2 regions of the Amycolatopsis sp. cmx-4-54 genome follow, and region 1 is predicted to be linked to the other one. Evidence: riboswitches for the same ligand, from Rfam matches in the RefSeq annotation. Region 1 holds a riboswitch; the other holds the start of a gene.
The links. Region 1 has a riboswitch for glycine ahead of gcvP (aminomethyl-transferring glycine dehydrogenase). Riboswitches for the same ligand answer to the same signal wherever they lie in the genome.

Region 1 (3,405 bases):
CGCCCTGGCTGCCGGCGTTCGGCTGCAGCGACACCTTGTCGTAGCCGGTGACCTCGGCCAGCCAGCCGGACAGCTGCTCGACGAGGACGTGGTAGCCCTCGGCCTGGTCAGCGGGGGCGAACGGGTGGATACCCGCGAACTCGCGCCAGCTGATCGGCTCCATCTCGGTGGTGGCGTTGAGCTTCATCGTGCAGGAGCCGAGCGGGATCATGCCGCGGTCGAGCGCGTAGTCGAGGTCGGACAGGCTGCGCAGGTACCGCAGCATCGCGGTCTCGGAGCGGTGGGAATGGAAGACCTCGTGCGTGAGGTACTCGCTCTCGCGGTCGAGGCCGGTGGGCAGCGCCTGAGTGCTTTCGGCCTGGTTTTCGACGCCGAACGCGTTGAGCACCTTGGCGATGATCGCGGACGTGGTGACCTCGTCGACGGCGATACGGACGTGGTCGGCGTCGAGGAGGCCGAGGTTGATCCCGTTCTCGCGCGCGACCGCGACGACCGCTTCGGCCTGCCCGGGCATGCGGGCGAGGACGGTGTCGAAGAAGCCCTCGTGGACGACCTCGACGCCCCCGGCGCGGAGAGCGCCGGCCAGGCCGGCGGCGAGTTCGTGGACCCGGGTCGCGATGCGCTTGAGGCCGTCGGGGCCGTGGTAGACCGCGTACATCGCGGCGAGCACGGCGGGCAGGACCTGCGCGGTGCAGATGTTCGACGTCGCCTTCTCGCGGCGGATGTGCTGCTCACGCGTCTGCAGGGCGAGGCGGTACGCGGGGTTGCCGTCGGCGTCGACCGAGACACCGACGAGGCGGCCCGGCAGCGAGCGCTCGAGCCCGGCGCGGACGGCCATGTACCCGGCGTGCGGGCCGCCGTATCCGAGCGGGACACCGAAGCGCTGGGTGGAACCGGCGGCGATGTCGGCGCCGAACTCACCCGGCGCGGTGATCAGCGTGAGGGCGAGCAGGTCGGCGGCGACGGTGTACAGCGCGCCGGCGGCCTTCGCGGTCTCGGAGATGGCGGAGTAGAAGCCCGCGCCGCGCAGCACGCCGGAAGCGCCCGGGTACTGGACGACGACGCCGAAGAACTCCTCCGGCAGGCCGGTGAGCAGGTCACGGACCTCGACCTCGACGCCCATCGCCTCGGCACGGGTGCGGACGACGGCGATGGTCTGCGGCAGGCACTCGGCGTCGAGGACGACCTTGTTGGACTTGGACTTCGACACGCGGCGCATCAGCATGACGGCCTCGGCGACGGCGGTGGACTCGTCGAGCAGGGAGGCGTTCGCGGTGGTGAGACCGGCCAGCTCGGAGACCATGGTCTGGAAGTTGAGGAGGGCTTCGAGACGGCCCTGCGAGATCTCCGGCTGATACGGCGTGTACGCCGTGTACCAAGCCGGGTTCTCCAGCACGTTGCGACGGATGACCGCCGGAGTGACCGTGTCGTGGAAGCCGAGGCCGATCATCTGCGTCATCGGCTTGTTGAGCGCGGCGAGCGCGCGCAGCTCGGCGATGGCGTCCTCTTCGGACGCGGCGGGGGGAAGTTCGAGGTCGCGGGTGACCCGGATCGCGGACGGCACGGCGGCCTGCACCAAGGCATCGAGACTGCCGTAGCCGACCTCGGCGAGCATCTTGGCCTGCTCGGACTCCGAGGGGCCGATGTGCCGGTCGTCGAAGGACGTACTGGTCAAGGGAGCTCCTTGGGTCAGGCGCCGGATAGACCGGTGCGCTGGGAACTCCCCCTCTGTCATGGCACCTGAGAGTTTCACCACCGTTGAGGGTGGCTTTCACCTTGGGTGAGACGCACTTGCGCGCCTGCTTTCCAGAGTGGCCTCGCGTGAAGCGGTAGTGGGTACCTGAGAGATTCCGGGGAGTTTGCTCCTTCGGTGCCCCACCACGTTCGTGGGGGCTCTCCCGCTCCAGCTCGACGGCCCTGTCTGAAGTTGTGCGCACACCGTACCTGGCGTCTTCGAGGCGCGTCTACTTCCAGCCGAGCACGTCACTTGCGTGCTTGGAGCCGTGACTCGCGTGATCGGAGGCGTAACTCGTGAGTTACGCCTCCGATCACGCGAGTCACGGGTCTGATCACGCGAGTTACGCGTTCTCCATCATCATTTCGGCGGTGATCGTGCCGCAGAGCTCGGCGCACCGCGTCATCATGTCGGCCGCGTCGGCGAGCTCGGCGTCACCGGTCTTGGCGCACTCCTGGGCGCACATGCGCATCATCTGGGAGGCGAGGCCGCACATCTTCGCGCACATGCGCATCATCTCGAGGTCGGCGATCATGGCGGAGCAGCGCATCATCATGTCGGCGGACATGCGGGACATGTCCGCGCAGGTCACCATCATCATCCCGAGCTTCGCGCCGCCCATCTCCATGCAGCGCGTCATCATCTTCTCGCACCGGACGTGGCACTCGTTGCACAGGTCGATGCAGTCACGCATGGCGGTACTCATCTGCCGGGTCATTCTGGGGCCTCCTGGCTGGTCCTGGATGCTGGCTTCGCGCTCTCAGGACTACAGCGCAGGTCAGCGGCCCGCCATCCCAGCCACCGGGACGAGTGAGGGGGTCGTGAGTGATAAGGAGCGTTAGAACGACACTTATCACTCACGACGCCCGCGCACCGACGCGCCGGCTTTGACTGACCCCTCACTGAATGCGTGCCGTCAGAGCGGGGTCACATAGGCGCCCGAGATGCCGCCGTCCACCAGGAACTGCGAAGCCGTGATGAACGAGGCGTCGTCGCTCGCCAGGAACGCGACGGCCGCGGCGATCTCCTCGGGCTCCGCGAACCGCCCGACCGGCACGTGCACCAGCCGCCGCGCGGCCCGCTCGGGGTCCTTCGCGAACAGTTCCTTCAGCAACGGCGTGTTCACCGGTCCCGGGCACAGCGCGTTCACCCGGATGTTCTCCCGCGCGAACTGCACGCCCAGTTCCCGGCTCATCGCCAGCACCCCGCCCTTGGACGCGGTGTAGGAGATCTGCGACGTCGCCGCGCCCATCACCGCGACGAACGACGCCGTGTTGACGATGGAACCTTTGCCCTGCCGCCGCATATGCGGCAGGGCGGCCTTGCAGCACAGGTACACCGAGGTCAGGTTGACCTTCTGCACTTTCTCCCACGCGTCGATGCCCGTGGTGAGGATCGAGTCGTCCTCGGGCGGGGAGATACCCGCGTTGTTGAACGCGACGTCGACCGAGCCAAAGGTGTCCACAGTGGTCTGGAACAGGGCTTCGACCTGCTCGGCGTCGGTGACGTCGGCCTGCACGAACAGGCCGCCGACCTCGTCAGCGGCGGCTTTGCCCGCCTCGGCGGAGATGTCGCCGATGACGACCTTCGCGCCCTCGCTCGCCAGCCGCCGCGCGGTGGCGAGGCCGATGCCGCTGCTGCCGCCGGTGATGACCGCGACGCGGCCTTCG
Region 2 (3,405 bases), on a different contig from region 1:
CAGGTCCTTCACGACGGTGAGCAGACCGGCCGCGTCCTCGGCGGGCGCGAACGGGTGCAGACCGGCGAACTCGGGCCAGGTGATCGGCTCCATCTCGGCCGTGGCGTTGAGCTTCATCGTGCAGGAGCCGAGCGGGATCATGCTCCGGTCGAGCGCGACGTCCTTGTCGGACAACGACCTCAGGTACCGGAGCAGCGCCGTCTCCGAGCGGTGCGCGTGGAAGACCGGATGCGTCAGGTAGTCGCTGGTACGGCGCAGATCCGGTGGGAAGCCGTCCGCGGTGTCCGCGTCGAGCGAGTCCACATCGGACACCGCGACCCCGAACGCCTTCCACACCAGGGATAGATGCTCTCGGGTCGTCGTCTCGTCGCAGGCGACGGCGACGTGGTCGGAGTCCACGAGCCGTAGGTTGACCCCGAGTTCCCGGGCGGTGGCGACGATCCCGGTCGCGCGGCCCGGGACGGCGACCATGACGGTGTCGAAGAACTCGCAGTGCACGACGTCGACACCGCTCTCGGCGAGCCCCGCCGCGAGCACGGTGGCCATCCGGTGCGCGCGGTTCGCGATGGTGCGCAGGCCTTCGGGACCGTGGTAGACCGCGTACATCGACGCGATCACCGCCAGGAGCACCTGGGCGGTGCAGATGTTGCTCGTCGCCTTCTCCCGGCGGATGTGCTGCTCGCGGGTCTGGAGCGCGAGCCGGTACGCGGGCGCGCCGTCGGCGTCCTTCGACACCCCGACCAGCCGTCCGGGCAACTGCCGTTCGAGTCCCTGCCGGACGGCGAGGTACGCCGCGTGCGGCCCGCCGAAGCCCATCGGGACCCCGAACCGCTGCGTGGAACCGATCGCGACGTCGGCGCCGAGCTCACCGGGCGACCGCAGCAGGGTCAGCGCCAGCGGATCCGCGGCCATCACCACCGCCGCGCCCAGCGCCTTGGCCTCGGCGATGGTGTGGTCCCATTCGCGGACGACGCCCGACGCGCCCGGATACGACAGCAGCACTCCGAAGAAGTCGCCGCCGAGCCCGAGCCCGGTGATGCCCTGGGACAGATCCGCGGTCACCAGCTCGATACCGAGCGGTTCGGCGCGGGTGCGCAGGACCTCGATCGTCTGCGGAAGGGTGTCCTCGTCGACCACGAACCGGTTCGACTTCGCCTTGCCCGCCCGGCGGACCAGCGTCATCGCCTCCGCCGCGGCGGTCGCCTCGTCCAACATCGAGGCGTTGGCGATCGGCAGGCCGGTCAGATCGGAGACCATGGTCTGGAAGTTCAGCAGCGCTTCGAGCCGGCCCTGCGAGATCTCCGGCTGATACGGCGTGTACGCGGTGTACCAGGCCGGGCTCTCCAGCACGTTCCGGCGGATCACCGGCGGGGTCACGGTGTCGTGGTAACCGAGGCCGATCATCTGGACCATCGGCCGGTTGCGCGCGGCCAGCGCGCGGAGTTCGGCGAGTGCGCCGGTCTCGGTGGCGGGCGGGGGCAGATCCGGCGGTGACGCGGACTCCCGCAGCGACGCCGGGACGGCCCGCTCGGCGAGTTCGTCCAGGGAGGCGACGCCGACGACGTCGAGGATACGCGCGAGTTCTTCGGGGCCGGGGCCGATGTGCCGGTCCGCGAACGGGGTTCCGGATTCCAGAGCGGCCAGTGAAACGGGCTCCATCGGGGACCTCCCAAGACGCGGGGGTGGGGCCGGGACGATTGTCCTGGCCCTCCCCACTCTGTCCGTACCCCCGAGGGGGCGCCTGAGAGTTTCGCCCGAGTGTTGAGCCGGGCTTGCACCGTCGGCGGGGCCGCCAGGCTGTGACCTGGCGAACCACTTTCCAGAGGCGTCTCTTCCGCGCGGTCCAGGGTGCCTGAGAGGTTCCGGGGAGGACTTGCTCCTTCGGCGCCGAGCTCAACGGTTATCGGCTCGGTCTCTCCCGCGCGGATTCGTCGACCGCGGAAGTGAGCCTACCCTGTCGCCCGCGCGGCCTCATGATCAGCCGGTGCGACGGGCGTTACGGCGCTGCGTGAGCTCGTCCGGCGTGACCGTTTCGATCACGCCGCCGTCGGCCCGCTCGGCCGGGAACTCGTGGATGGTGCCACTGATCTCCTGCATCGCTCCGCTGACCGCGATCCCGAAGACACCCTGGCCGCCCTGGAGTAAATCGACGATCTCCTCGGGTGAGGTGCACTCGTAGACGGTGGTGCCGTCGGAGAACAGGGTCACCTTGGCGAGGTCACGGACGCCGCGTAGGCGCAGGTGGTCGACGGCGACGCGGATGTTCTGCAGGGAAACACCGGTGTCCAGCAGCCGCTTGACGACCTTCAGGACGAGGATGTCCTTGAACGAGTAGAGCCGCTGCGAACCGGAGCCGTGCGCCGTGCGGATACTCGGCGCGACCAGCTTCGTGCGGGCCCAGTAGTCGAGCTGCCGGTAGGTGATCCCGGCGATCTGGCAGGCGGCGGGACCGCGGTAACCGACGAGTTCGTCCGGGAGGGAAGAGTCGGGGAACAGCTCGCCCTGCTCGCCGTCAGCGACCGGAACGAGCGGCTCTTGAGGGCTACCAGCCTCGACCACGCCATGCCTCCCCTCGCCCGACCTGGCGGCCGGCGAACAAAGCCGCGCGAACCCACGTGAGTCCGCACCGGAGTTCCTCGTCAAGACGAATGCCCCAGACATCCGAATCACACCTTGGCGATTCACCTTCATTGACGGTAAGCGCGTCCGGCAAAGCGGTCAACGCGACGCGCGGTCCACCTCAAGCTCTTCTTGAGGCTTGTCGAGCTCAGTCCCCCGATCGGCGGCACGGTTGCGGGTTTTACTCAACCGTGTTATTTTTTACTCATGCAAGTAACTCCCTCTACCCAGACCGCCATGCAAGAGGTCCAGGCGGAGCTGGGACTGTCGGTCACCGAGGCGGCCCGGCGGGCCCAGATCATCGGAGCCACGATCGCGACGATCTCCGACCTCGGCTACCACAAGACGTCGTTCGCGAAGATCAAGGAGCGGGCCGGCCTGTCCAGCACCCGGATCATCTCGTACCACTTCACCAACAAGGCGGGCCTGATGCAGGCCGTGGTCACCACCGCGACCGGCATGAAGGACAAGTTCCTCGAGGAGCGGATCCAGGGCACGACCGACCGGGCCGGGCTGCTGCGCGGCTACATCGAATCGGAGATCGCGTTCCTCGGTTCGTACCCGGAACTGGTGCGGGTCATGGTCGAGATGGGTTCGAGCGGCTCGGACGCCGAAGGCTGGTTCATGTCGGCGCCGCTGGTCGAGGAGTTCCGGACCGGCCGGCTCGAACGCCAGCTGCGACAGGGACAGCAGGAAGGCGCTTTCGGCGACTTCGCGGCCGACGTGATGGCGCTGTCGATCGCGCAGGCCATCGACGGTGTCGCGGCGAAGTTCGCGGGGGATCCG

Region 2: another riboswitch for glycine. It lies ahead of gcvP (aminomethyl-transferring glycine dehydrogenase); the one in region 1 lies ahead of gcvP (aminomethyl-transferring glycine dehydrogenase).

The regions. Positions count from the first base shown of each region.
Region 1 is NZ_JAEBEJ010000006.1:120,883-124,287, reverse strand. Features, by position in the region: gene gcvP (aminomethyl-transferring glycine dehydrogenase) at 1-1,675, opposite strand, end outside; glycine riboswitch at 1,818-1,911, opposite strand; gene ACLJQ7_RS21115 (hypothetical protein) at 2,079-2,453, opposite strand; gene ACLJQ7_RS21110 (3-oxoacyl-ACP reductase) at 2,652-3,405, opposite strand, start outside.
Region 2 is NZ_JAEBEJ010000007.1:184,025-187,429, reverse strand. Features, by position in the region: gene gcvP (aminomethyl-transferring glycine dehydrogenase) at 1-1,659, opposite strand, end outside; glycine riboswitch at 1,830-1,931, opposite strand; gene ACLJQ7_RS24260 (MerR family transcriptional regulator) at 1,978-2,559, opposite strand; gene ACLJQ7_RS24255 (TetR/AcrR family transcriptional regulator) at 2,857-3,405, shown strand, end outside.